2 regions of the Clostridium sp. CM037 genome follow, and region 2 is predicted to be linked to the other one. Evidence: a T-box and tRNA genes for the amino acid it is inferred to sense, from the RefSeq annotation. Region 2 holds a T-box; the other holds one or more tRNA genes.
What was found. The T-box of region 2 lies ahead of ACWJKP_RS01820 (glycine--tRNA ligase). A T-box ahead of a tRNA ligase gene usually reads a tRNA of that ligase, here a tRNA-Gly.
Positions count from the first base shown of each region.

Region 1: it encodes a tRNA-Gly, which carries the amino acid that the T-box ahead of ACWJKP_RS01820 (glycine--tRNA ligase) is inferred to sense. The anticodon was not compared.

Region 1 is NZ_CM143650.1:1,167,612-1,182,998, reverse strand. It holds gene ACWJKP_RS05590 (TrmH family RNA methyltransferase) at 1-2, opposite strand, end outside; gene ACWJKP_RS05585 (potassium channel family protein) at 15-674, opposite strand; gene ACWJKP_RS05580 (TrkH family potassium uptake protein) at 686-2,050, opposite strand; gene rplT (50S ribosomal protein L20) at 2,169-2,528, opposite strand; gene rpmI (50S ribosomal protein L35) at 2,556-2,753, opposite strand; gene infC (translation initiation factor IF-3) at 2,774-3,301, opposite strand; ribosomal protein L20 leader region at 3,336-3,447, opposite strand; gene ytxC (putative sporulation protein YtxC) at 3,570-4,472, opposite strand; gene ACWJKP_RS05555 (DUF6873 family GME fold protein) at 4,623-5,318, shown strand; tRNA gene ACWJKP_RS05550 (tRNA-Cys) at 5,396-5,470, opposite strand; tRNA gene ACWJKP_RS05545 (tRNA-Gly) at 5,489-5,563, opposite strand; tRNA gene ACWJKP_RS05540 (tRNA-Phe) at 5,569-5,644, opposite strand; tRNA gene ACWJKP_RS05535 (tRNA-Asp) at 5,675-5,751, opposite strand; tRNA gene ACWJKP_RS05530 (tRNA-Val) at 5,757-5,832, opposite strand; gene hslO (Hsp33 family molecular chaperone HslO) at 6,165-7,046, opposite strand; gene ACWJKP_RS05520 (class I SAM-dependent DNA methyltransferase) at 7,078-7,815, opposite strand; gene ACWJKP_RS05515 (small, acid-soluble spore protein, alpha/beta type) at 7,914-8,153, opposite strand; gene dapA (4-hydroxy-tetrahydrodipicolinate synthase) at 8,496-9,392, shown strand; gene dapB (4-hydroxy-tetrahydrodipicolinate reductase) at 9,389-10,144, shown strand; gene ACWJKP_RS05500 (pyridoxal phosphate-dependent aminotransferase) at 10,351-11,502, opposite strand; gene dapD (2,3,4,5-tetrahydropyridine-2,6-dicarboxylate N-acetyltransferase) at 11,692-12,402, shown strand; gene ACWJKP_RS05490 (single-stranded DNA-binding protein) at 12,559-13,248, opposite strand; gene pdaB (polysaccharide deacetylase family sporulation protein PdaB) at 13,431-14,186, opposite strand; gene ACWJKP_RS05480 (DUF4364 family protein) at 14,481-15,008, shown strand; gene ACWJKP_RS05475 (YncE family protein) at 15,035-15,387, opposite strand, start outside.
Region 2 is NZ_CM143650.1:333,341-348,727, reverse strand. It holds gene murD (UDP-N-acetylmuramoyl-L-alanine--D-glutamate ligase) at 21-1,397, opposite strand; gene ACWJKP_RS01820 (glycine--tRNA ligase) at 1,571-2,962, opposite strand; T-box leader at 3,150-3,315, opposite strand; tRNA gene ACWJKP_RS01815 (tRNA-Asn) at 3,366-3,440, opposite strand; gene lysS (lysine--tRNA ligase) at 3,599-5,128, opposite strand; gene greA (transcription elongation factor GreA) at 5,282-5,764, opposite strand; gene ACWJKP_RS01800 (Rossmann-fold NAD(P)-binding domain-containing protein) at 6,039-6,857, opposite strand; gene dusB (tRNA dihydrouridine synthase DusB) at 6,929-7,909, opposite strand; gene ACWJKP_RS01790 (type III pantothenate kinase) at 7,918-8,697, opposite strand; gene ftsH (ATP-dependent zinc metalloprotease FtsH) at 9,114-10,949, opposite strand; gene hpt (hypoxanthine phosphoribosyltransferase) at 11,038-11,574, opposite strand; gene tilS (tRNA lysidine(34) synthetase TilS) at 11,577-12,971, opposite strand; gene spoIIE (stage II sporulation protein E) at 13,372-15,387, opposite strand, start outside.

The sequences.
Region 1 (15,387 bases), 830 kb from region 2:
AAACTGAATGCTCCTTATTTAACTAGATTTTCCAACTTATTTAATTCTTCAATATTACCTATTGCAACAATAATATCACCTGGTTCAACAATATTATCAGCTGCTGGAGCAACATCAATATCATTGTTTCTTTTTATAGCCATTACATTTATACCATATTGAGCTCTTATATTTAATTCTCCCAGGGTTTTATTATGCCATTCTTCAGGACTAATAACTTCAGCTATACTATAATCAGGAGATAATTCAATATAATCTAATATATTTGATGATACTAAGTTATGAGCAACGCGTACACCCATATCTCTTTCCGGAAAAACTACTCTGTCTGCACCTATTTTATATAATACTTTAGCATGCAGGGCATTAGTCGCTTTTGTTATCACATATTTTACTCCTAATTCTTTAACTAAGAGTGTTGCCAAAATGCTAGATTGGATATTAGAACCTATACTAATGACTGCACAATCAAAATTACGAATTCCAAGAGCCCTTAAGCTATTTTCATCATTCGCATCAGCTTGAACTGCATGAGTTACATTATCCGAAATATTTTGAACTACATCTTCATCAAAATCAACTGCTAATACATCATTTCCCAAAGAATATAATGTTTCAGCAACGGATTCTCCAAATCTTCCGAGACCTATAACAATAAACTGTTTTTTACTCATTAACCCCACCCCTATCCAATTAAAATTTTGCCTTCTGGGTATTTTATATTTCCCGATTTACTTTTTTTATTTTTAGCTAATGCTAGTATTATAGTAAGTGGTCCCACTCTCCCTGCATACATGGTAAGTAATATTATTACCTTTCCTACAAATGTTAATTTTGTAGTTAATCCAAGTGTTAATCCAACTGTAGCAAATGCTGAAGTAGCCTCATACAAAAAGTATTCAAAAGGAATATTCGGGTTCTGTGTAATAGATAATATCATGGTAACTGATATAACAATTGTTAGGGAAATAAGTGATACTGCAAACGCTTTATACACAAATTCTTTGCTTATGCGCTTTTGAAATATTTCAGTATCTTCTCTTCCTCGAACCACAGACACTATAGTCATAAAAATCACAATGGCAGTAGTCGTTTTTATTCCACCCGCTGTTGATCCAGGCGATCCTCCAATAAACATTAAAATTATTGTTAAAAACTTTCCCGCCGTGGTCATTTTACCGAGTGGTATAGAATTAAACCCTGCTGTTCTTGGGGAAACTGATGCAAAAACGGAAGATAAAAATTTGCCCTTAATAGACATTCCTTGCATAGTGTCAGCATTATTCATCTCAAAAATATACATAAGTATTGCCCCTAAAACAACCAATGCTATCGTCGAGTAAATAACTATTCTAGCATGGAGTGACAATCTTTTTGTTCCCTTGCAATTATAAATTTCTACCCAAACATAAAATCCTAACCCACCTATTATTATTAATGCTGCAATTGTTAATATTACTACAGAATTACTAGCATAAGCAGTGACACTATTAAAGTTTCCAATCAAATCAAACCCAGCATTGCAGAACGCAGACACCGAATGGAACACGCTATAATAAATCCCTTTGGCAATTCCAAATTCAGGAATAAATTGTGTTGAGAATAACACCGCACCTGTTATCTGAACATAAATCGTAAATATCAATACATATCTGACCATTTTCACTAACCCTTGTAATGAGTTTACATTCATAGCTTCCTGCATCACTAGTCTTTCCTTTAATGTTATTCTTTTCCCTAAAATTAAAAAAACTAAAGTAGCTACAGACATAAATCCAAGTCCACCTATTTCTATAAGTAACATGATCACTGTTTTGCCAAAATATGTCCAATATGTTCCCGTGTCTAGTACTATAAGTCCCGTAACACACACAGCAGATGTAGAGGTAAATATACAATCTATGAAAGGCGTAATTTTACCACTTTGCGAAGCTATAGGTAGGCTTAATAGTATAGCCCCTATGACTATGACTATAGCAAACCCTAATGCAAGTATCCGAACAGGAGTATATATGCTTTTCTTTTTAAGATCTTTAATATCTAATTTCAAATTATTCACCTCTAAATTTTCAACTATGACGTTTTACTAATTATATCACTTTACATGTTTTTGTCAAAAATGCAATAAAAAATGCAGCCATATGGCTACATTTTTGAATAAATAATTTTTATGCTTGTAATTGTTTTTTTGCAACTTCTACTAATTCAGCAAAAGCTTTTGGATCATTTATTGCAATTTCAGAAAGCATTTTTCTGTTAATATCTATGCCTGAAAGTTTCATTCCATTCATGAATCTTGAATATGAAAGGTCATTTAACCTTGTAGCAGCATTGATTCTAGCTATCCAAAGTTTTCTAAAATCTCTTTTCTTTAATTTTCTTCCGATATAACCATTTCTAAGTGCTCTCATTACTGCTTCATTAGCTGTTTTAAATAACTTACTTCTACCACCATAGTAGCCTTTTGCAAGCTTTAATACTTTTTTATGGTTTTTACGAGAGTTAACTGCTCGCTTAATTCTTGCCATTTAATATACCTCCTAATCACCATTCAATTATAAGTATGGTAACAATTTCTTCATCGATTTTATTTGAGTTGTTGAAACATATGCTGTTTTTCTAAGGTTTCTTTTTCTTTTCGGGCTTTTCTTTGTTAATATATGACTTGTAAAAGCTTTAGCTCTTTTTAACTTACCTGTTCCTGTTTTCTTAAATCTTTTTGCTGCGCCTCTATGTGTTTTCATTTTAGGCATAATAAAATTCCTCCTCTCAGTTATGCTTTTTTGGGAGCTAAAATCATTATCATATTTCTTCCCTCTTGTCTCGCTGGTTTTTCAACAATATAAACATCACCGATTTTTTCTACAAAAGATTTTAATATCTTATGTCCTACTTTTGAGTTTTCAATTTCTCTACCTCTAAATCTTACGGTTATCTTTACCTTATCTTCATCTAACAAGAATTTTTTAGCATTACTAGCCTTAATTGCAATATCATGATCTTCTATTGTTGCACTTAATCGTATTTCTTTAAGATTAACAACTTTTTGTTTCTTTTTAGCTTCTTTTTCTTTTTTCTGTTGTTCATAGATAAACTTACCAAAATCCATTATTCTACATACTGGAGGTTTCGCGGTAGGAGACATCATAACTAAATCTAAATCTTTCTCTTCCGCAAGATTCAACGCATCTTTAGTATTCAAAATACCTAATGCAGAACCATCAGCTCCAATAACTCTTATTTCTCTAACTCTGATTTCTTCATTCATCATGAAATCTTTGTTTTTACTAATAATTTTCACCTCCTAAGTGTATTTAGATAAAAATATAATATTTAAACAATTAAAAGGACGACAAAATGCCGTCCCTAATAGTAACAAATTTAAATTACTAATTAACCTAACTAGCATTACTGTTAGGTGAGAAACGGCTGTTTCTTCTTGTAAAAGATAACTCTATTATATTAAAATATTTTTTATATTTTCATTCACAACAATTCAAAGTATACTATCTAAATATTTGTTTGTCAATACTTTTTTATTTATTTTATTCACATATCAATGTGCCTTACTACCATACAAGGGTTTCTTTTTTTATCTCTTCACATTTAAGACATTTATCACAATAATAGACCCTATCTGCAAAAACCTTGTTTATCGTTTGTATTAGTTCTTTATTTTTACAATGTTCTACACAGTGTATAATTACTTTTTTAGGAGCATTGGTTATCATAGTGCTAATAATAAGTTCCTCTCGATTTTCTTTTGAATCAAATTTAACATCTGGTAACTCCATCATCATATTTCCTACTAAATCATTACCTTCTTCATCTGTTAAACGATAATTTCCGTTTTTTTCAATTAAAATATTAATCTCATCTACCTTACTATCCTGAACATCAACAAAGTATTTAAGCAATTTTATAAACTCATTATATTCTTTCTCTACCATATACTCTTCCACAACTTTATCCACTATGCACTCTAAATCTCCCTTTAGCTCTTTTGTCCTAAAGGTTAAAAATCCACTTATATTAATTTCATTATTTTCTTCTATACATTTAGTTATCTTATCAATTATACTATTTTTCCTATTCATACAATATACTCCATTAGGTCCGGATATTTCGCCCTCGCTACTCAAATATTCTTGTATCTTAGGTTTAATTTGTTCTATTTCATCATATTGCAGAAAAAAATAAGATTCATCTAAAAATTTTTTGAGTCCTTTTTTACAAAATTCCATTATAACTATTTTATATAACATGTTTGCAACATGCAAATTAAATGTTTTGATACCAGCATCGCTTAAGTTGTCATCATCACAAAAAAACTTTACTACGTGAGTATCCCCTATTATATTTTCCGATATACCTGAAAAGTTTTTTTTATCTTCAAAACACTTCTTAATGTCTTTAATTTCATCAATAATACATTCCACACTCCTATTATATACAATAGTTAATAAAAGCATTTCGCACACTCCTTTCTCACTAAGATAGTATGTGTGTAATATTAATGTATATGCAAAATAGATTAAACAATTATCGACATATTGCAATTTGTGATAGCTTTGTGTTATAAAATAAACATAAGAAAATAAATATTAAATAGGAGTATTGTAATGAAAAATATTATTGTTGATTTTAGAATTCATAATGAAGAAAAAGAATATTTAGTTTCTAGAGGATATAACTTGCTTATTTGCCCACCTAGCAACATTTTATACGAGGCTGTATGTGGTCACCCTGATATGCTTATGCATATTTTAGGCAAAGATATTATAGTTCATAAAGACATGGATAATGAATTCATACTGAGCTTAATTTTGTTAAATTATAAAGTTTATAAATCAAATTCAACTTTAAAAGATAAATACCCTTATGACATATGTCTCAATTCATTAAGCCTAGGCAATCTTTTTATTCACTCATTTAATTTTACTGATACTAATCTTTTGTCACTATTAAAAACAAGAAAATTAATAAACGTTAAGCAAGGTTATACAAAATGTTCTACTTGCATTGTAAATGATCATGCAGTCATAACTAGTGATGTTTCTATCGCTAAGGCTTTAAGCATTGAAAAAATAGATATTTTATTAATTCCACCTGGTGATATTATCCTTCCCGGGCTTAACTACGGTTTTATAGGTGGCGTAACAGGTCTTATCGAAGATAATGTCTTAGCTTTTTATGGTCACTTAGATCATTATTTGTATGGGAAAGAAGTATTAAATTTTTTAAATAAGCATAAGGTAGAACCTGTATTTTTGAGAAATGGAAAACTAATCGATAGAGGTAGTATTTTTAGAGTCTAACGAATCCAAAATATACTGAAATAAAAAAAGCAGTCTAAATACTGAAATATCAGCATTTAGACTACTTTTTATTGTTTTGGAGGCGCCACCCGGATTTGAACCGGGGAATAAAGGTTTTGCAGACCTTGACCTTACCGCTTGGCTATAGCGCCATTATTCATAATTATAGTTGGAGCGGAAGACGAGATTCGAACTCGCGACGTTCACCTTGGCAAGGTGACGCTCTACCACTGAGCCACTTCCGCAACACTGGTGGCTAGACCAGGAATCGAACCAGGGACACGAGGATTTTCAGTCCTCTGCTCTACCGACTGAGCTATCCAGCCTTAATAATTTTCAAATTTACTAAATTCAAATGGCGACTCAAAAGGGACTCGGACCCTCGACCTCCGCCGTGACAGGGCGGCACTCTAACCAACTGAGCTATTGAGCCATATGTGGTGGGAACAACAGGGTTTGAACCTGTGACCCTCTGCTTGTAAGGCAGATGCTCTCCCAGCTGAGCTATGCTCCCACATATCTTTATCAGACTAGTACAGTTTACATCATTTCATAAAACTTGTCAACAACTTTATGTATTAACTGTTTTTTCACTTTACTGATAACTTCCTCGTCCATGTGTACTTTGTGAGTACTTTATTATATTATAAGATTTTCTTACGGCTGTCAACCATAAATATGGTGAATATTCACGTATATTTAAATTATACTCCCTATTTATCGAATTTACTCCACTTTGCTACGATTTGAAACATATATTACTATAGAATATAGTTTGTGTATTGCTTTCTATAAAAAGCAATACCACATATACTATATTCTCTTTAACCAAAGCTGCATTTTTATCTATGAATTAGCTTCTTTAAGTAATTGCCCAATTTCTTCATGATTAAATTCATAATTTTCATTACAAAAATGGCATTTAAGTTCTTCGGTTTTACCATCATTATATAATTCTTCTAAATCCTTTTTACCTATACTTATTAAGGCCCTCTCAACCCTTTCCTTGCAGCAATCACATTTATACGTCGGCTTAACCTCTTCATGTATTTTAAGTTCCATATCTTCAAAAATAAATTCCAAAATTTCTTCGATGTTCATCCCTTTTGCTATTAATTCAGTTATAGATGGAATTTCTTCAAGTCTATACGTTATTATATCAGCTAAAAATTCGTCTGCACCAGGCATCATTTGGATTATAAAACCTCCTGAAGCTTTAATGCTCATATCCGTGTCAACTAAAACTCCGAGTCCCACAGCAGACGGCGTTTGCTCTGATACAGTAAAGTAATAAGCTAAGTCATCCCCAATTTCACCTGTACAGATTGGCACTTGACCTATGTACGGTTCCTTTAGTCCCATATCTCTTATAATCCTTAAATAACCATCCGTACCAACGGCAGCACTTACATCAAGTTTCCCCTGTTTGTTTGCAGGCAAATCTACATTAGGGTTTCCTATGTACCCTTTTACACTTACATCAGCATGTGCAGTTACTACCACGCCTCTCGCTTCTCCTCCGCCATCAATTTGAAGTGTTAAACTATCTTGCTGCGACTTTAACATGCTTCCCATAAGAGTACCAGCCGTTAGCATCCTACCAAAAGCAGCTGCTGCCGTGGGTGCACACAAATGCATAGAAACTCCCTCATTTACTAAACCCGTAGTTATTGCTGCGACTATTCTAACCTGGCCTTCCTTTGCAGTAGCTCTAACCAATTTATCCATATACTAGCCTCCTGTAAACTATTTTTGTTTTTTACTTCTTAAGTACATAACATATTCGCTCTGTGATTTTACTTACTACTTTATCTTCATAGTTATCCATCTTTTTAATTATTTCGAACCCGATTTCTTTTATAACACTTTCTACATATTCTTCTTTATAAGCCCTTTCAGAGTGTTGCTCATCAAAGCGTCTGAACACTTGTCCTTCTTTTACAAAAAAAGTTAAATTCATTTGCACTATATCATTTTCTAAATAATTTTCCCAAATATACACTACATCATCACTATCGTAATTATAAATATTATTACCAAGCACATTGGTAAGTTTATAATAAGAGTTAATATCAAAGATGAATAACCCATCCTGTTTTAATAAATCATAAGCGCCTAATAAATACTTTTTAAAATTTTCTTTTTTTAATATATAGTTGCTAGAATCTAAGCAGCAAGTTATAAGGTTAAAAGTATTATCTAAATTCAATTCACAAACATCTTGGCATACAAATTTTGCTCCTACCCGAGCATCCCTCATCTTTTTCTCTGCTTGACTTAACATATCACAAGATAAATCAACTGCCCAGGTGTGCTTAAACTCATTTGCAATTTCTATAGTAAGATTTCCTGTACCACAGGCTAAATCTAAATAACTCTCCATATCTAAGTGATACTCTTTGCAAATACATAATATTTGGGAAGCCCATGTTTTATATTCAATATCAGAATTGATTAATTCATCATATATACAAGCAAACTCTTTGTAACAGTTCATATTAACATTTCTCCTTTATATTCCTCTTAATACTATAATGGTATATAATATACTAACCTATATACCAAATATTGTCCAAATTAATTTGCTTAATATCTTTAAAAATCTTTGTTTTTAGGGAGATTTATGGCTTTCTTTCTTTTTGTCATTAAGCCTCCAATTCTTCCTGTTTCTTCTGCTGTTAATCCACTCCAACCATCAACATCTATCTTTTCTGTTAATCCTAATTCTTCCGCTATTTCATATTTTAACGATTCTCTTAGCATTTCGTTTTTAGTTAACTCTTTATTTGTTCTTAATTTAGCTTTTATAACTTTTTTCAAAGGTGTTTTACCCATCATATACCTCCTGATTATAATTGTAATATCTTATATTTTTTACAATTCGAGGTTTTTTTATTCATAATAAAAAATAAATATTACCCGTTATTTAATCATAATATGATTTAAATTACAGTTTTATAAATATACCCATTAAATTATACCTTGCTGATTTTCAGTTTTTTTTTTTAAAGTATATATATTTTTACATATGGGCTATATAATATAATCTAATGAAGAAAAATATTTTAGTGATAATTTATGTGTTTCCTAATTCATTATGAAGAATATTACGAAATGCTTCACTAAAAGCGATCTAAATTAATAACTATATAGTATAAACTACTAGGAGGTAATCTTATGAGTATTTTTAAAGGTTCTGGTGTTGCAATAGTCACTCCGTTTAATGAAAGAGGCGTAGATTTAAAAAAACTCGAAGAATTAATAGAATGGCATATCAAAAGCATGACAGATGCTATTGTAGTATGTGGTACTACAGGTGAAGCTTCTACTATGACAGAGCAAGAAAGAAAAGAGACTATAAAATTTGTAGTTGATCTAGTTAATAAGAGAATTCCAGTAATCGCGGGCACAGGAAGTAACAATACTGCCGCTGCAATAAGTATGAGTAAATGGGCAGAAAAAATAGGAGTAGACGGATTACTTGTAATTACGCCTTACTATAATAAGACTACTCAAAAAGGCTTAGTTGAGCATTTCAAGGCAATTGCAAATAGTGTAACTACACCAATAATAATATACAACGTTCCTTCGAGAACAGGTCTTAATATTACTCCAAACACACTTCTAAAATTATGCGAAGTACAAAACATTGTAGCAATTAAAGAAGCGAGCGGCGATATAAGTCAGATAGCACAGATTAAAGCACTCTGCGGAGATAGAATAGATATCTATTCAGGTAATGACGACCAAGTTATACCTATACTTTCCTTAGGAGGTATCGGAGTTATATCTGTTCTTTCAAATATAATTCCTACAGTGATTCATAACATGTGTGAATTATATTTAAAAGGCGAGCATGCAAAAGCTCTAAAAATACAATTGGAGTATCTTCCTCTTAATGGCTCTATATTCATAGAAACTAATCCTATCCCTGTAAAAACAGCTATGAATCTTATGGGAATGGAAGTCGGGGCTTTAAGACTACCACTATGTGAAATGGATGAAATAAATTTACAGATTCTAAAAAAAGAATTAAAAGCATATAATATCCCTTTAAAGGAGGAAATCAAATGATTAAAATGCTTCTAAATGGCTGCAATGGAAAGATGGGCAAAGTTATTTCTGAAATGGCTAAAGCATCAACAACGATTTCAATTGTTGCAGGTGTTGATAAAAATTCATTTAATTTAGGCTATACATGCTATGACAGCATACTTGAATGTGAAAATGATATAGATGTGATTTTAGATTTTTCAAGGCCAGATGCTTTAGATTCCTTATGTAAGTATTCTAAAGAGAAAAATATCCCTATTGTGTTCTGCACTACTGGTTACACGCAAGAACAGTTATCTAAAATTAGTTCCCTCAGCACCGAAATCCCAGTATTCCACTCTGCAAATATGTCTATAGGTATAAATGTTGTTAATAATATACTTAAAAGCATAAGCAATATGCTTTACAAGGATTTTGACATTGAGATAATTGAAAAGCATCATAATCAAAAAGTCGATTCCCCTAGTGGTACCGCTTTACTCCTTGCAAATACAATTAAAGATTCTATAGATGACGAAACCACCTTTGTCAAAGGACGTGATGGTTTAAGTAAAAGACAACCTAATGAAATAGGGATTCATGCTATCCGTGGTGGAAGTATTATAGGTGATCATGAAGTCATATTTGCAGGAAAGGGAGAATGTATTGAAATTAAGCATACTGCAATATCAAGAGATGTTTTTGCAATAGGTGCACTTAAAGCCTGCGAATATATATACGGAAAAGAAAAAGGTCTATATAGTATGGATGATGTAGTTAATATGTCAATATAACGACAGTTCAGAAGGAAAGTCTCCCACTACTACACGCTGGAGTTACGTGCCCTAACAAATAAAAAACTTCAGCGGGAGTACAAATCTTCTTCTGAAGTCGTTAATACAGCTCCGCAGGAGATGATTTAGCCTTTAAACTAGAAAAGCAACCTTCAAAGTATTAAATACTTAAATAGGTTGCTTTTCTAGTTCAATATTTTTAAAAATTACTTAGGTAATGATTTAATCCACTTTTCCATTCTATTTAAAGCCTCTTTTAACACTTCCATACTATAAGAATATGATATCCTTATGAAACCTTCTCCTCCGGTGCCAAAAGCCGAACCAGGCACAACAGCGACCTTGCCTTCATTCAACAGTCTGTTGCAAAACTCTTCGCTACTCATAGAAAATTTTGTTATAGAGGGAAATATATAAAAGGCCCCTTTAGGAATAGTTGTATCCATTCCCATTTGCTTCAACCTTTTATATACATAATCTTTTCGCCTCTCAAACTCCACTTTCATATTATTTACATCATTCATGCTGGAAAGTAATCCTTCGCACGCACCCCATTGAGATATTGAGGCTGCACAAGAAACATTATACTGATGTACTTTCATTATATTATCCATGATATATTTGCTAGCACAAACATATCCAACTCTAAGTCCTGTCATTGAAAACATTTTAGAAAATCCACCCACCAAAATTACTTTATTCCTTAATTCATCAATTTGAGCTAATGAATAGTATTTTTCATAACATAATGAGCTATAAATTTCATCACTTATTATGTAAATATTTTTTTCTTTTAGAATTTGAAAAAGTTTATTTCGCTCGAATAATGTTAATGTTGCTCCAGTAGGGTTAGACGGATGTGACATCACTAAAATCTTAGGATTTTCTTCATTAATAAGTTTATTTAATGTTTCAAAATTAATAGTAAAATCACTGTTAAGCTTATAATTAACTACTTCTGCTCCAAAAATCTTTACACAGCTCTCATAAGCTGGATAAGCTGGAGTCGGTACCAGCACTTTGTCTCCAACATTTAAAAATGCTGCAAATGTGCATAGAAGTGCCTCACTTCCACCAACAGTCACAGTTATTTCATCAGCTGAATAGTTGATGCCTGTGCCGCATAAAAAATTAGAAATCTCATGTCGTAGCTCCGGAATACCTGCATTAGTTGTATACTCAGTTTTATTTTCATTAATAGCTTGGATCATGGCTTTCTTAATATTTTTAGGCACTGGAAAATCAGGTTGACCAAGAGTCAGTGAAATCGCCCCTTCAACTTGTGGAACCTTATTAAAAAATTTTCTAATTCCAGAAATCTCTACATTGCTTACATTTTTTGAAAATAAATTATTCATAACATCATCCTTTTCAATGTGTTTGTGCTTTCAATTATTTGCATTATAAGTATTTTACTATATAATAGAATAAAAATCAGTATTTTTTAAATTGTTCTAGGATAATGCTAATATTTATGGTGTAATCGAAATTAAATGCATAAAAATGAAAATTTGGCTTAATACTTATAATACGAAAGGAGATTAACTATGAACTATGATTTAACCGACCCTTATGAAATTGCAAGATACATAAAAGAAGCTAAAAAGGCAACTCCACTTAAACTCTATATTGATGGAGATTTATCACAATGCGAATTTGGCAATATAGAAAGTTTTGGTAACGGAAGCTTTTATATCCTTTTTGGAGAAAGTAATGAGGTATCAGATTTTCTAATAAAGTATAAAGACAGAATCAAAAAATCCAAACTTGAACAAGACAGACGAAACTCTGCTATTCCTTTGATAGATTTAAAAAATATCGATGCAAGAATTGAACCAGGTGCAATTATACGCGACAAGGTTACCATAGGTAAAAATGCCGTTATAATGATGGGTGCCATAATTAACATAGGTGCTGAAATTGGTGATGAAACTATGGTAGATATGAACGCTGTTGTTGGTGCCAGAGGTAAACTCGGTAAAAGAGTTCATTTAGGTGCAGGTGCAGTAATCGCAGGAGTGTTAGAACCGCCAAGCAAAAGTCCTTGTGAAATTGGAGACAATGTACTAATTGGAGCCAATGCTGTAATTTTAGAAGGAGTAAAAATCGGGAATAATTCTATAGTGGCAGCAGGATCTGTAGTTGTAAATGATGTTCCTGAAAATGTTGTAGTTGCTGGAACACCCGCAAAAATAATAAAAAACGTGGATAGTGGAACTAAAGAAAAAACTAAACTACTTGATGATTTAAGAAAATAACAAAAATTAAAGAGCATATATTACTACAAATGCAATTCACTTTGCTAAGTAATTCTAAATTAATTTTAATTACTAGAGCTTGTTCATATGCATTTTACGTAATATATGCTCTTTATAACCCTATTGAAGAAAAAAGATTCATTCTACATATCTATACTATATAACGTCTAGAGCTTCAAGGTCATGCTCTTCATCAATCATATCCGCTTCTACAGTGCCCTCACCATCTTTAGCAACCTTTTCCATCTTTGATATAGAGACTTCATATGCCACTTTCTTTATAACTTCGTCATCTGATAATTTCTTTTGATATTCTCTACTCTGAAGTCTTCCCCATATTCTTATATTATCTCCTACTTCAAGACTTTTACAAAACCTAGAATTTCGTCCCCAAGCAATTGTAGGTATATAATCAGATTTATTATACAATCTGTTAACTGCTAAAAGCATGTCCGCAATCTCTCTCCCAAACGGAGTTGTCCTATACACTGGACTCTTGCAAATATATCCATCTAAAAATATTTGATTTGGATTCTTACTGTGTTCTTCACAAATTTTAATATCTCTAGCAAATACCGTTAATATTAATCGGTTAGATCCGTCAACGAATTTATTGTAAGATCTAAGTTGACCTTCAACTATAAACTCATTTCCTATTGTAATATTCATACCTGCAATTAATCTTTCAGAAATTGTTATAGTTAAAATATCTGTTGTTTCACTAAGTCTCCAAACCTCAAAATCAAATACATAAAAGCCTTCTCCATACATTTCATGACTGAATTTCAATTCAGATACTACCTTTCCTTCTAAATAAATCTTGTTATTTAACATAACATTATCCATCATAATCCCTCTTTCCCTTAGTTTTTTTTAATAAACTTTCTTTAGAATATAAATATTCAGTTTTTCAATGTAATATACCTAATATTAAGAGAATTTTGTTTATATCTATTTTTCCAAAATTATAACTAATTGGTATTTCCATTATAATACAAATACACCGTGGATTTCAATACATTTAATTTTTATTTTTGTATTTGTTTTCCTGATTCATTTATATAATAGTTTTTTTTGTATATAAGATCTGATATTTTTACAAATTTGTAGCCTTGAGCCTTAAAATGTTTTAAAATTTTTTCTAAATTTTCAGGGGTATACTTTGCATTATTGTGAAATAAAAGTATGGAGCCCGGCTTAGTCTTTTTAATTATTCTATTATACTCAATTTCTGCCCCCTGCTCTTTCCAATCAATACTATCTGCATCCCATTGAATACAATAATGATTTGTTGATTCTACGGTTTCAATTACTAAATTATTATATTCTCCAGATGGGCATCTAAAAAGGGTTGTTTCTTTCCCTGTTATAGCCATTATTTTAGCATCTGTGGTGGTTATTTCTTTGTTCATTCTCTCCTTGGATATTGTAGTCATTATAGGATGCTTATTGGAATGGTTTCCTATTTCATGACCTTTTTGATGCATCGTCTTTACCCTATCCGGATACTGGTCTAGCCACGCTCCCACTATAAAAAACGTTGCTTTAGCATTGTACTTATCTAATATTTTTAATATATCATCTGTTCTATCATCGCCCCAGTTTGCATCAAAAGAGATCGCAATCTTTTTCTCTTTAGTATCTACGGAGTAAATTGGTAATTTACGTTGCTCACCCAAAAACGCACCCTTAGTTTTTAAGTTATAAACACCTATAATTGATAAAATCACAATGAAAATCGCACAAAATACTATTAATTTTTTTTTTATGTAATTCATATTCATATCCTCTTATATCCTCCTTATAATCACTTTGTGCCAAAGTAATAGATATCCCCTATCGTCTCCTTGCACATTTATACTTTAAATTTATATTCTATAAGTTAATATATATGTGTATAATTTATTTTATAAAGTTTATTTCTTTTGAAAATTCAGATAAACCATTATATAGTATTAAAATTAAAAGCACCGATTCATTTCGGTGCTTTTTATGTTATAATGTTTATAGTTAATTTTACATGAAATGATACCGTTCATTATTGTTTTATATTAAGCAGACTACAAGGAGGAACAGATATGTTTGAGGATGCTTTAGACTTAGCTGAAAATAAGCTTCTTTTACTTTATATATTTTATAAAATAAAGCTCCCTATTTCTAATATTCAAATAACGCAAATTATTTTAGAGAATAATTTTATAAATTATTTTACTTTGCAACAATATATTACTGAACTTATTGCATCTAACCTACTTAAGCATACTGATCAGAAAGGTAAACATAGATTAGTCATTTCGCAAAAAGGTGACAATGTTCTATCTTTATTTAAAGGAAGAATTTCTGAAAGCAAGATACAACTTATTGATAGCTATTTGAAAGTTCATATTGAAAACATCAAAAAAGCACTCACGGTTAGTGCTGATTACACAATAGAAAACAATAATAATTATTTAGTTAACCTAACCGCTTCAGAAGATAATTTTACACTTATAGATATTAAACTTAGTGTTGCGTCGAACAAGCAAGCACGAAGTTTATGCAGTAAATGGAGAAAAAACCCTTCTGAACTTTATGCTAAAATAATTAATCTTCTCATAGATGATTAATCTTAATCTTCTATAGAAGCTGATTTTTATAAAAGCGCCATACCTGTGGGCTCTCCGCCAATAGAGATGGCTTTTTTATTTTCAGTAATTTTATCAATTCTAAAAAGCAAATTGTTATAATTATCACCTACATACAAATATTTTTCATCTTCGAGTATTCCCCTAGGCATACCCCCAATTTTAATTTTTTTTATCTCTTTGTAATTATTTATGTCTAATATACTCACCGTGCCATCTCCAAAATTTGATACATAACAGTATTTTTCATTACAATACATGTCCACAGGCGAATTACCAACAGGTATCTTGTATAATACGTTATAGTTTTTTAATGAAATAATGCTTATACTTCCCTTATTGTCCATACCTATATTGCTCT
Region 2 (15,387 bases):
GAACATGAAAATGTCTTTTATTATAATGTCATTACTATTTCCTTATATTTATTACCTCTTACTTCAAAATTTTGAAACATATCAAAACTTGCACATGCCGGTGACAACGTCACTATATCACCAGGTTTAGCAACTACTTTAGCTGTAAAAATTGCTTCATTAAAATTTTCAGCAAGTATAATCTGCAAAGTTGTTTCATTTTCTTTAGACATACGCTCAAAAACTTCTTTTATTTTATATTTAGTGTCACCCACTAATATTAGTGTTTTAATATTTGTGTAGCCTTCTTCTGCTAAAGGTTCAAACGGTATTTTTTTATCATATCCTCCTGCAATTAATATAACAGGCTTTTCAAAAGCTTTGAGACTTGCTATAGTTCTAGTTGGAGTAGATGCTATTGAATCATTGTAATATTTAACTCCATCTACTTCCCTCACGAATTCACCCCTATGAGGTACCCCCATAAAAGTGGTAGCCACTTCTCTCATGCTCGCAACTGTTGCTTCATCTTGAGTTGCACAAAAGGCAGTTAATAGGTTTTGCACATTATGCATCCCTTTTAGCTTTATTTCCTCAAGATTACATACTACCTTGTTCATAATGAATAATTTATCATTTTGAAAATATGCACCATCTTCTAGTTTCTCGCATACACTAAAATACTTAACTTTTCCCTTAACCTCTTTTCTTAATTCATAAGTTAACGCGTTATCCTTATTTAATACAATCAGATCACCGTCACGTTGATATATAAACACATTCTTCTTTGCATTTATATATTCCTCCATATCCTTATGAATATCTAGATGATTCACACTCAGATTTGTTACTATTGCTACATCTGTAGAAACCGTCATAGTCATAAGCTGAAAGCTCGACAATTCCAATACTACTTTATCCTCTTTGGTTATTTCTTCAATATTTGCGAACAGTGGTGTTCCAATATTGCCTCCAACCCAAGTTTTATATCCTTCTTTTTTTAATATATTATATATTATTGTAGTTGTAGTTGTTTTTCCATCACTACCAGTTACGCCGTAAGTTTTAGCCGGGCAATATTTTATGAACTCCTCCATTTCGGAAGTTATATATGTTCCTTCTTTTTTTGCTTTCAAAAGAGCAGGGTTATCTACTCTCATAGATGGTGTTTTAAAAATAACATCAAACCCCGTTAGATCATCTAAGTAATCTTCCCCTAATACCAGCTTCACGCCCTCTTCTTCAAAATCTATTGCTACCTTTCCCAGTAAACTATAAGTTTTTTTATCAAAAGCTGTAACAACTGCCTTAAGCTTCACTAGAAAATGTATTAAAGGAATATTGCTAACTCCTATACCTACAACTCCAACTTTTTTTCCTTTTATAAATTCCTTAAATTCATTGAAATCCTTTTTCATATAACCCTCCATGTAATCTCCATATACTTTATATTATATTATTTATTTTACAAATTTATTTTACAATTTTTTAGATTTATTCTATAAAAAAACAACGCATAGTATAACCACAGCCTACTCGAGCCTCATTATATACTATACGCCATTCTCTAAACCAAACTAACTATTCCAATTTAAAATTGTAGTTTTTCTTCTATAAACTTTTCTAAATCATCTATACTTACTCTTATTTGACCCATTGTATCTCTATCTCTAATTGTTACAGTATTATCTTCTAACGTATCAAAATCTACAGTTATGCAGTATGGGGTTCCTATTTCGTCTTCTCTTCTATACCTTTTCCCTATACTTCCGGTTTCATCATAGTCTACGTTAAATTTTTTACCTAGCATAGCAAAAACTTCGAGCGATTTCTCTGATAATTTTTTACTTAAAGGTAGAATAGCCGCCTTAAATGGTGCAAGTGCCGGATGTAAATGAAGCACTGTTCTTACGTCTCCACCTTCAAGTTCTTCTTCATCATATGCATTAACTAAGAATGCAAGAACAACTCTATCTGCACCCAAAGAAGGTTCTATACAATATGGTACATATTTTTCATTAGTAATAGGATCTAGATAACTTAAATCATTCCCTGAATGTTCCATATGTTTCTTTAAGTCATAATCAGTTCTATCAGCAACACCCCATAATTCTCCCCATCCAAAAGGGAACAAGAATTCTATGTCACAAGTAGCATTACTATAGAAAGATAATTCCTCTTCTCCATGGTCTCTAAATCTTAAATTATTCTTTTCCATTCCCAAATTATATAAGAAATTAGCACAATACTCTTTCCAATATGCAAACCATTCTAAATCTGTACCTGGTTTACAGAAAAATTCCAATTCCATTTGCTCAAATTCCCTAGTTCTAAAAATAAAATTCCCTGGTGTTATTTCATTTCTGAAAGCCTTTCCTACTTGGCCTATTCCAAATGGAACTTTTTTTCTTGAAGCTCTTTGAACATTTTTAAAGTTTACAAAGATACCCTGAGCCGTTTCTGGTCTTAAATATATTTCTGATTTTCCATCTTCTGTTATCCCCTGCGAAGTCTTAAACATTAAATTAAATTTTCTAATATCAGTAAAGTCTTTCTTTCCACATTTAGGACATACTATTTCATTTTTTGCTATATATTCTTTTAACTCTTCATTTGACCATCCATCAGCAGTAGCTACTTCTACTCCCTGATTTGTCATATGGTCTTCCACTAACTTATCCGCTCTAAATCTAGCTTTGCAATCTTTGCAATCCATTAGTGGATCTGAAAATCCTCCAACGTGACCCGTCGCAACCCATACTTCCGGATTCATAAGTATAGCGCAGTCTACGCCTACATTATATGGACTTTCTTGAACAAATTTTTTCCACCAGGCTTTTTTAACATTGTTTTTAAATTCAACTCCCAGGGGACCATAATCCCACGAATTAGCGAGCCCTCCATATATATCAGATCCCGGGAATACGAACCCTCTGTTTTTGCATAACGCAACTATTTTATCCATACTTTTTTCAACTGTCATATTAATCCCTCCTATTTTTTTATAATCTAATGATATCTCGTTTTATATACTTCTCAATGGTCATTACAAATATATTAATATTATATCTTGTATTCTTTCCTGTTTGCCCCAAATATAACCAATTCAATTCATCGCACCAGCATAAAGGCATGCTGTTTTATTTTACGTACAAAAAAAAGACTATACCCCAAGGGACGAAAATTATTTCCGCGGTTCCACCCTTATTGGCACATGCCCTACTTTAAGTTCTATACACTCAAAAGTTCCTTTCACAATAATACTTTGATTGTTTACACCAGCCACAACCTCTCTTATGAAGTACTACTACTACTCTTCTTTATCACAGTGAATTATTTTATTATACATTAGATTTTTCATAATATTGAGTTCCAAAAATAAAAAATGGCTCCGCGAAAAGGATTTGAACCTTCAACCTATCGGTTAACAGCCGAGTGCTCCACCGTTGAGCTATCGCGGATTATTATTGCTTACAACAACATTATAACATATACCATTAAAAATTCAATAGTTTTTTCTTTTTTATTTAAATTTCATGATTTTAAGTACTGATGATTACGCTAAAAAAATAAAAAGGATGTTTTAGATTAACTAAAATATCCCTTTCATTTTTTTAAATTACTGAATTGGTTTCATTGTAGGGAATAGGATAACATCTCTTATTGAATAAGAGTCCGTTAAGAACATTACCATTCTATCAATTCCTATACCCAGGCCTCCTGTTGGTGGCATTCCTGTTTCTAATGCGCTCATAAATTCTTCATCTATTAAATAAGCCTCATCATCACCCAGTTCTCTTTCCTTTGCTTGTTGCATAAATCTCTCTCTTTGAACTACTGGATCATTTAACTCTGAGTATGCATTACACACTTCTCTTCCAAACACAAAGCCTTCAAATCTCTCTGTAAACTCTTCATTCCCTCTCTTCTTCTTTGTAAGAGGTGATATTTCTACAGGGTAATCACATAAGAATGTTGGTTGAATTAGTTTTTCTTCCACATATACTTCAAATAATTCATTTAATATATCTGCTTTTGAGCAATTTTCTAATTCTTTTTTAAATTGTAAATGCTTTTCTTTAGCTATAACCCTAGCTTCTTCATTAGTAGTTATTTTATCAAAGTCCACACCTGAATATTCTCTTACTGCATCTACCATAGTAATTCTTCTCCATGGTGGTGTAAAATCTATTTCAGTTCCTTGATAATTTACTTTCATAGTTCCATGAACCTTTTCACAAACGTAAGCTATCATATTTTCCGTAATTTCCATCATATCATTATAATCTGCATAAGCTTCATATAATTCTATCATTGTAAACTCTGGATTATGTCTTATATCTGTTCCTTCGTTTCTAAAGTTTTTACCCATGTCATATACCTTTTCAAAACCAGCAACAATAAGTCTTTTTAAATATAACTCTGTTGCAATTCTAAGATACATCTCAATATCAAGCGCATTATGATGAGTACTAAATGGTCTTGCTGCGGCTCCTCCTGCTACTGTGGATAAAATCGGAGTTTCAACTTCTAAAAATCCTTTGTTATCTAAGTATTCTCGGATATATTTAATTATTGATATTCTCTTCATAAACGTATCTCTTACTTGTGGGTTCATTATTATATCTACTTCTCTTTGCCTAAATCTTAAATCAGGATCTTTTAATCCGTGCCATTTTTCTGGAAGTGGTTTTAGAGCCTTCGCTATAAGCTGAAAATCTACTATATGTAGTGATATCTCACCAGTTTTTGTAACAAAAGGTGTACCAGTTATGCTTACAAAATCTCCTATGTCAAAACTTTTATATTCTTTTAATTTTTCTTCGCCTACATCATCTATTTTTATGTATAGTTGTATTTTACCATATCTATCATGAATATCAGAAAAACCAGCCTTACCATGAACTCTTTTAGACATAAGTCTACCTGCTACAATAACCTGAGCGCCTTCTAATTTCTCAAAATTTTCTTTAACTTCTTGTGATGTATGAGTTCTTTCAACTTTGTACACATCGAATGGATCTTTGCCTTCTTCTTTTAAGGCAGATAATTTTCGTCGTCTTATGGTTACCTGTTCATTATATTTAGATTCAAGTTCATGCAAGTTTTTCTCTTCGCTTTTTTCTTCATTATTTTTTTCGTTTGACATTAATATCCCTCCTGTTTTCCCCAGGTCAGAAAATAATTACTAATCATTTATTCTGCCATATTTCTTCTATGTATATATTTCTTTAGGGCACCTACCAATTATAAATTGTTAAGTACCCCTATGTTCTATAAAAATCAAATAATTTTTAAACAATTACCCACGTCGCACTTCCAATACTTCATACCTACCAACACCATCTGGAACTGTAACTTCTATAATTGCTCCTGATTTCTTACCAACGAGTGCACATCCAACTGGCGACTCATTCGATATTTTATTTATCATTGGATCTGCTTCTGCTGAACCCACTATATAAAACTCAACTTCTTCATCAAACTCATAATCCTTAACCTTAACTATAGATCCTATACTTACTACATCTATTTCAATATCGTTTTCATCTATAACACTTGCATTTCTAAGCATATTTTCCAATTGTATTATTCTACCTTCAACAAATGCTTGTTCATTTTTAGCTTCATCGTACTCTGAGTTTTCGGTTAAGTCCCCATACCCAAGTGCTACCTTTATTTTTTCAGTAATATCTTTTCTCTTGACAGTCTTAAGAAATTCTAATTCTCCCTCTAATTTCGTAATTCCCTCATAGGTCATTACATATTGTTTTGGTACGCTCATTTATTTCTCCCCTTTTTAATTTTTATTAAATAAATTAGTAAACATCCATAAAATTCACTATAAACTAACAATACCCTAGCATATTACACCCCAACTACAATACTGTTTTACTCGGAATATAGTAATTTCATATAATTTATATAATATAAGACTATTAGTTCAAATTGATAAATTATCGGTTCTAAGATTTATTCTTAGAATAACAATACATGTAACCATTTAGCCATTATAAATCAGAGCGTTACTATTGTCAATATGTTACGAACAAAATAGTCTAATATATTACATTATTGTTGAATTTTATTTCTTTAAGATAGATACCATTATACTTAAGAGCTTTTTCAATGTCACTTTCTTGCATTTGACATAATATCGATCCTAAAAGTTCGATAGAAAAATCTCCTTTAAAAGTTTTCCAAGGCACATTATAACTTACATCATTTACAGCTATAATATTTTTTGACGTGCTTATACTATTATCTAAGAACCAGACTAATTTCCCATCACCGAATTCATAATCTTTAGATGAAACAATAAAATCGGCTATTTTAATAGCATATAGTTCATCATCTGTAACAATAGGCGATACACCAAAATTAGCGATAATATAATCTGCAAGCTTTCTAGCTTTTACCAAATCATGCGATAAAAATACAATATACTTGCAATGCTTTGCTAATTCCACAATAATATTATAGTTTATTATTTCTACAGCATCATATATAACAATGCAGCAATTTTTCAAACTTTTGTTTCTCATTCTAATCATAAGTCGCATGCTTTTTATAACACTAAAAGCTAAGAATCGCTTTTGAAATTCATTAAAATAATTATAATCCATAGGCCTCAGTGTTTTTGGCGATAATTGCACTTCACTACATTTACATATTTTTTTAGCATAAGTTAAATTGTTTAAATATGCTTTTCTATTAAAATTAGGTGGCATCCTTACACTCGTAACTTTAATATCTAATTCTTTAATGTATTCATTACTTATTACTTTCATCTTTAGTTTATCTTTAATTTTACTTAAAAATCCAAATTCATTATATAAATTATCTATATTTGAAGTTATACATAAAATTGGCTTCATACATCTGCACCTTATACATTAATGTACTATTATCTTATTCAGTGTTAATTATATAAATTCCCGTTTTAATTTTAAATTACTTCTATGGTCTTCAAATAATTCTTATAAACCAAAAGTACCTGCTTTACCTCATCATAAGTATTTTTAGTATTAATTTCATTCTTAATTTCAGCACAGTTGTTAAGCCCTTTGATATACCAGGCTGTATGTTTCCTCATTTCTCTAACAGCCTTAATTTCTTCATAATATTTTACAGCTAAATTTAAATGCCTTATACACATATCTATTTTTTCTTCAGGAGTAGGGTATATAACTTTTTCTCCGTTTATTGCCTGCTTAATCTCTCTAAAAATCCATGGGTTACCCCTAGACCCTCTTGCAATCATTATAGCATCACAATTAGTCATTTCCTTTATTTTGACAGCATCCTCTACGGAAAATATGTCCCCATTACCTATTACTGGTACTTTAACATTTTCTTTTACAGCCCTTATAATATCCCAATCAGCCTTGCCTTCATACATTTGTTCGCGAGTCCTGCCATGCACTGCAATAGCATCTATCCCTGCATCCTCCATATATTTAGCAAATTCTATAGCATTAACATTATTTGAATCAAATCCCTTTCTAAACTTCACTGTCACAGGCTTTGTTGAAACCTTTTTCATTTCTTTTATTATTTGCGCCGCTAGTTTAGGATTTTTCATCAAAGCTGATCCCTCTCCATTTTTCACTATTTTATGAACAGGACACCCCATATTTACATCAACCATACATATATCGCTTCTTGCGTTGAAAATTTCACAGGAACTAGCCATAATCTTAGGATCATTACCAAATATCTGAACGGCTACAGGTTTCTCTTGACCCGAAATTCGCATAAGTGATTCTGTATTGTCACTTCCATAATATAACCCTTTAGCACTTACCATTTCAGTATATAGTAGACCACACCCTAATTCTTTGCACAACCCTCTAAAAGCAATATCTGTAATTCCTGCCATAGGGGCTAAAAAAACATCGTTTTCAAAGTTAATATTTGATATTTTCATTAAATCACCTATTCCCTATTCTTCTCATAAATCATTCTAAGGCCTTCTAAGGTTAAATTCGGATGAAACTCATCAATAGCAGAAGACTCTTTGGTTATTAGTTTTGAAAGTCCACCTGTAGCTACTACAAAAGGCTCTTCTTCTCCCATACTAAGCATTTCACTTTTCATTTTATTAACAATATAATCTACTTGACCAATATATCCATATATTATTCCAGACTGCATGCTTTCAACAGTATTTTTACATATAACTGTTTCTGGTTTTACAAGCTCCACCCGAGGTAGCTTTGCCGCTCTCTCAAATAGTGCTTCAGAAGCTATTTTAATACCAGGACATATAGTTCCACCTAAGTAATTAGCCTCTTTGCTTATAGCACAGAAGGTTGTAGCTGTACCAAAATCTATTAGTATTAATGATCTTTTATAAATTTCATGAGCTGAAACAGCATTAACAATTCTATCCGCACCTACTTCTTTAGGATTATCATATTTTACATTTATTCCAGTCTTAATCCCCGGTCCTACTACCATTGGTTTCAAATCGAAATATTTTCTTATCATATGTTCTAGTGAATACATACTATTGGGAACAACCGAGGAAATTATTACGCCTTTAATATGTTCTGTTTTTATATTTCTCTGATTAAATAATTGCATTGCTTGAATTCCGTACTCGTCAGCAGTTTTTTTTGCATCAGTAGATATTCTCCACTCTACAATTAACTCCTTTTCCTTAAAAACGCCTAAAACAGTATTAGTATTTCCAACATCTAAAACTAAAATCACTTTATACACCACCTATATAATTTAAAACAACTTGCAAGTCGTTTTATATTTTTGCCATTATAAAAACACAAAAATAATATATCCAATATTATAAAATATTAATTTCAACCGTTCCTAATTTAACAATCTAATTTTAACAATTTGAACATATTTGTCAAGTTAAATCTTTATAAGAAGTTTTGTTTAATTAAATAAACTCCTGGGTCGCTGCAATATTAACGGTTACGGTGAAAGTTACATCTATAACGCTAATTCTATATATTATACCACAATTCTCATCAAATGTTGGTATATAATTACAGTAAGTTTCTTGGTAAATCGCAATAATATAAACTATCTGTTAGAATGGCCTCTCTTTACTGGTTACATGATATAAAAAAGACATACAGCTAACTCACTGTATGTCTTTTACCAAGTTAAATCTTTGTTAAATCAATCTCACCTGAATCTGTTTTAGCCATTATAGCCTCAAAATCCACGCCTTCGAGTTTTTCTTTTAACAACAGTTCTTGAGCCACTGCATGAAGTTTACTTGCATTTTCAGCAAGAATTTTTTCAGCTTTTCCATAAGCTTCATCGATAAGCATCTTAACTTCTGAATCTATTTTATTAGCTATTTCTTCACTAAAGTTTCTACTTTTGCCTAAATCTCTTCCAAGGAATACTTCATTATGATCATTACCAAAAGATATTGGTCCGAGTTCATCACTCATACCATATTCCATAACCATCTTTCTTGCAATAGCCGATGCTCTATCAATATCATTCTTAGCACCTGTGCTAATATCTTTTAATACTAATTTTTCAGCAACTCTACCGCCTAATAACCCGACCATTTCATCTTTAAGTTTTAGTTTTGAAGTATAAGCAGTATCCTCTTCAGGTAGATGCATTGTGTACCCACCTGCCATTCCTCTTGGTATAATACTTATTTGATGAATCGGATCAGACAATGGAGAATATTTCATTACTACAGCATGCCCTGCTTCATGATATGCTGTTAATTTTCTATCTTTTTCACTGATAACTTTACTCTTCTTTTCCGGTCCAGCAATAACCCTAGTTACCGCTTCATCAAGCTCTTTCATTTCTATAACTGTTTTTTTATTTCTAACTGTAAGCAGTGCAGCTTCGTTCATTAAATTCTCAAGGTCTGCACCAGTGAACCCAGGTGTCCTTTTAGCTAATACATCAAGTTTTACTTCTTCTGCTAAATGTTTACCTTTGGAATGTACCTTTAGAATTTCTTCTCTTCCTTTAACATCAGGCGCACCCACTAATATATGTCTATCAAATCTGCCTGGTCTCAAAAGAGCAGGATCAAGTATGTCTGGTCTATTTGTTGCGGCTATCATAATTATGCCTTCATTTACACCAAATCCATCCATCTCAACTAATAGCTGATTTAGGGTTTGCTCTCTTTCATCATGACCACCGCCAACGCCAGCTCCTCTTTGTCTACCTACTGCATCAATTTCATCAATAAATATTATACAAGGAGCACTTTTTTTCGCTTGTTCAAATAAATCTCTTACTCTTGAAGCTCCAACACCTACAAACATCTCTACAAATTCCGAACCTGATATACTATAAAATGGAACTCCTGCTTCTCCTGATACTGCTCTCGCAAGTAAAGTCTTACCTGTACCCGGTGGTCCTATAAGAAGAATACCTTTAGGAATTCTTGCACCTGCTTCTAGGTATCTTTTAGGTTGTTTTAAGAAATCCACAACTTCTGCAAGTTCTTCCTTTTCTTCATCTTCACCAGCTACATCATCAAATGTAACTTTCTTCTTATCTGGCGTTGCTATTTTGGCTCTACTTTTACCAAAATTCATTACACCTCTATTACCTCCACCGCCGCCACCTTGCGATTGCTGCATATACATAAACCAAAAGGCCACTAACATTAAAATTATAAGGAGTGTTGGCAAGACATTTAACCACATTGGCATACTAGCTGGCTTTAAGTATGTTTCTGTAACGCTTGCATTTGGGTTTTGGTCCATAACTTGAAGCAATCTCGTCAATGGGACTATAGTTTCATATCGTGTTCCGTTCTTTAGTTCTCCTGATACTGTTTTATCTTCTTTTACCTGAACAGTTTTAATATCTTTTTTAATCCAATATTCTTGGAATTTATTAACGCTGATTTGGCTAACATCTTTGCTACTATCAAGTACGGTTAGTGCTGCATAAATCACAAGTACAAACACTACGATCCAGATTGATGCACTAGAAATTTTCTTCATTAGAAACCCCCCTTTCTTTTTATTCACTTTAAAATTTTATCACATTAAAAAGCAGTTGACAATAATATATATATTATTTTATACACATTTACTTATAAATTTCTTCTTTAAGTATTCCTATAAATGGTAAATTTCTATATTTCTCTGCATAGTCCAGGCCAAATCCTACAAGGAAGTAATCTGGTACATCGTAACCTAAATATTTAACATCTATATTGGCCGTTCTTCTTTCTGGTTTATTCAGTAAGCATATAATTTCTAAACTATTAGGTTTCCTTGCAGATAGTAACTTCATTAGATATTTAAGTGTAACTCCAGAATCTATAATATCCTCTACTATTAATACATCCTTTCCCTCAATTTCAAAGTCTAAATCCTTTAAGATCTTTACAACCCCTGAAGTTTTAGTGGAATTCCCATAGCTTGTAACTGCCATAAAATCCATTTTACATGGTATTGTAATTTGCTTTACTAAATCTGACATAAATATGACTGATCCTTTTAAAATACCAATTAGTATAAGCTCTTTGCCTAAATAATCCTTACTTATTCTTGCGCCCATTTGCCTAATTTTATCTCTTAATTGATCTTCGCTGTATACTACCTCTTTAATATCATTGTTCATTCTTATTCCTCTCTTCCAATTCTAATCTGCAATATATTTTTAGTATCCTTTGTAACCTTGAATTTTTCGCTAACCCTATATCCAACTACCCAACCTATATTATCCCCAAAACATATTAACGGTATTGCATTTCTTTGGGCTTTAGGTATTTTCAAATCTATAAACAAATCCTTAATCTTTTTACTACCCTTCATACCTAGTGGAATGAATCTATCCCCATCTTTTCTATACCTAAATATTATTGGTTTCTTAATTTTATCATAGTCAAAATACTTAATACAATCATTTTCTTTAAATTCTGTAAATTGTAGCTTAGGATTAACATCAATTTTTACTACTTTATTTAAAGAATGAATAAAGTTTTCCTGATTTATATTTAGAGAGTACTGATTGTTATTAGCTTCAGTAGCTTTTACATAAATATATATATGTATATTCCCATAACAGTTTTCAACTATTATATTCTGAGGTAGCATTATACTTTTACCTGTTCCATGTCTTTGAAGTTCTATAATACTATATATATGAACTTTTTCAAAATTATATAAATTATGATTCACCGCAAGCAAAGCACTCCTAATAATCCTACTTAAAATCGCTTCATGCTCCGCAAAAGCTGCCTTATTTATTATAACCCTTTGCTGACCTATCTCACAATGCTTTTTATACTCTTTTTCAGAAATATTTTCCAAATACTCATTGTCTTTTTTTACAATAGTTGATAATCGATTTAATGTTTTAATTATATCTTTGTTAAAATTTTCTTCCATATATGGAATCAATTCTAATCTTACCTTATTTCTCGCATAAATATTTTCTAAATTCGATTTATCTATTCTTGGATTGATATTATTACTTAAACAATATTTCTCTATTTTTTTTCTACTAAGACGAAGTATGGGTCTTACATATATTTTGTCGCGGACAGGTCTTATTCCTACTATACCCTCGATACCCGTTCCTCTCATTATCCTCATTAAAATAGTTTCAGCTTGATCATTAGCATTATGTGCCAAAGCGACTTTATTAGCATTTAATTTAACCATAAGTTTCTCGAAATATCCATATCTGGCTTCTCGTCCTGCCATTTCACAAGATAAATTCTTTTCCTTTGAAATTCTATGTACATCCACTTTTTCACTATAAAAATCTATATTCAAACTCTCACAAATTTCTTTTGCATATTCCTGATCTTTATCAGACTCATCTCCTCTAAGACAATGGTTTAGATGTGCACCAATAAGTGTAATCCCAAGTTCTTCCTTAAAGTTGTTTAAAATATAGAGCAAACACGTGGAGTCAGGTCCACCAGAAAATGCAACTATAACCTTATCTCCCTTATCAAACATTGAATTCTCTTTTATAAAGTCCATAACTGTTTCTGACAAAATTTTCACTTCCCAAATTTATTTTTAAAATGTTTTCTGTTTTTTGGAGGTTTATATTTTTTTAATACCATATCACTATATCATATTACTATATCATTTAGTAATATATATTTTCCATTTTTTTAGACATCCCTTTAAATCATCTCCTGGGTCGCTGCGATATTAATGACTTCAGAAGGAGATTTAAACTCCCACTGAAGTTTTCTATTTGTTAGGGCGTGTAACTCCCACTTATAGAAATGAGAGACTTCCCTTCTGAAATGTCGTTAAAAATGGGAAAAATGAAGAATATAAAAGAGGTTCTTACCCCCATAAATACTTTCTCCATTTTTTAATTTCTTTTATTATATATTCCCTATTTTTTTCTCAATCTACAGGGCATTAAGATTTTTTCTTTTATAAAATACATTTAGTATAGACTATATATCTTTGAAACAAGAACTGTCATATCATCTTTTACTCTATTGCCACTTAATTTTTTTGCTTCTGAGAGCAACCCTTCAGCTAAATCCTTGGGATTGTTGCAATTATTTTTACCTAGATAATCAACTACCCAATCTACCCTCCCTACATTTTCATCATTGTAATCTAATACCCCATCACTAAGCATAACCATAATATCTCCATTTTTTAATTCCATTTGCTGTATATCTATATCTGCTTTATCTAAAACACCAATAGGAAGAGATTTTGATTTTATAATTTCTAAACTTTCACCCGATTTCAGAAAAGTTGCAACTGCCCCCACTTTTAAGAAATCAATTTCCCCAGTGTATAAGTCTATGCTGCTTAAATCTATAGTTGAAAATTTTTCTTCTTCGGAAAATCTCAATGTCATTATTGAATTCACAGTGTTAATAGCCGTAATTTTACTAAAACCTGCTGATGTAAACTTTTCTATTAATTCAACCGCAGCCTCGCTCTCTCTACCCGCTTGAGGTCCTGATCCCATGCCATCACTAATAATTGACATATAACTTCCATCAGGAAGCTTACCAAAGCTATAGCTATCTCCATTGGACCTTTCACCATCTTTACACTGCCTAGCCACATTAGACACCACATGAAACTTAGGTGTTTCTTCAATAGTTACCTTACATATATTAGTCTTCGGATTTATATTACACCCCTCATCACTAACACACATGCACTTGCCTGTGACCCCATTTATAATAGGCAATAAATCCTTTACACACATTTGCCTTCCGCTGCAAGCGTTAAGTGACAATTTAATACTCAATCGTCCAAGCTTATCATTCAAACACATAAGATCATTGTGCTTAACTCTATTTTTATCTAAGGCTCTACATATAAGTTTTTCCATAGAAGTATTTATTTGAATTTCAGAATTAAAATCTTCAACAATTTCTCCTACAGAACCCGCCATATTACTAATCTGATTTGCTAAAAGCTCTCTGCCTTCACTAAGTCTCGTTCTCCACATTTCATTTATAATGTGCTTATTAACAATATCTTCTGTATTTTTAAGTATGGCGGTTCTCTTTATACATTTTCTTTCAATTTCTTCCGGTACGCTATTATTCTTCCTCTCAAAATTTTGAATTAATTCTTCAAATGCTGCATATGTATAATGTAATTCCCTTTTCCAACACATAGACTTCATATTACAATTACTACACACCCTGTCTGCAAGATTTTCAACCAACGCGCTGCTTTTACCTTTCATCGCCAATTTTTCATTATCCACTAAATTATTTAATATATCTGACATATTAGAAAGTACATCTGAAAAATTATTTAGCCTTCCTACAAATGTATCTTTAATTTTATTTATATACCCCTGTTCTACATTTTGCTTTTTTTTATCGGAATTAAATTCTGTGGATAATTCGCTATAAACTTTTTGTGGTATTAGCAAAAATATTACAGCAGCTACAAAAGCTTCAAATATCATAAAATCAGATCCCGTAATACAATATATTTTTATTATTGAAAAGGCTACTAAATAAGATGTTGCACTTAAAATCTTTCCAGTTTCTTTAAAAACACCCGTTATTAAGCCACAAACACCATACATTCCTATAAACACAATCATATTTTCAGAAGACATTCCTACAATAATACCCATGGAAATCCCTGATGCAGCACCAGCTCCACTTCCGTTAATGTAAGCTATTATTATAACAAATGCCAGGCCTAAAATATTCGTAATTGATATGGCAAATATACTTAGTCCCCAAGTACCTGCTATAATTAAAGAGCTTATAATTGACATACTTATTATTTCTTCATTCGAAAATATATGTTTTGTTTTAATCTCCTTAAAGCATAAAAGACTATAGTCCAGAATAAAATATAATGGGAAGATACATAAAACTAGAAAAAATGAATTTAAAAAAGCCATTAACCCACTTACCCGGGTTATGAAGAAATTATAGGTAAACAACTCAAATATAATAATAGC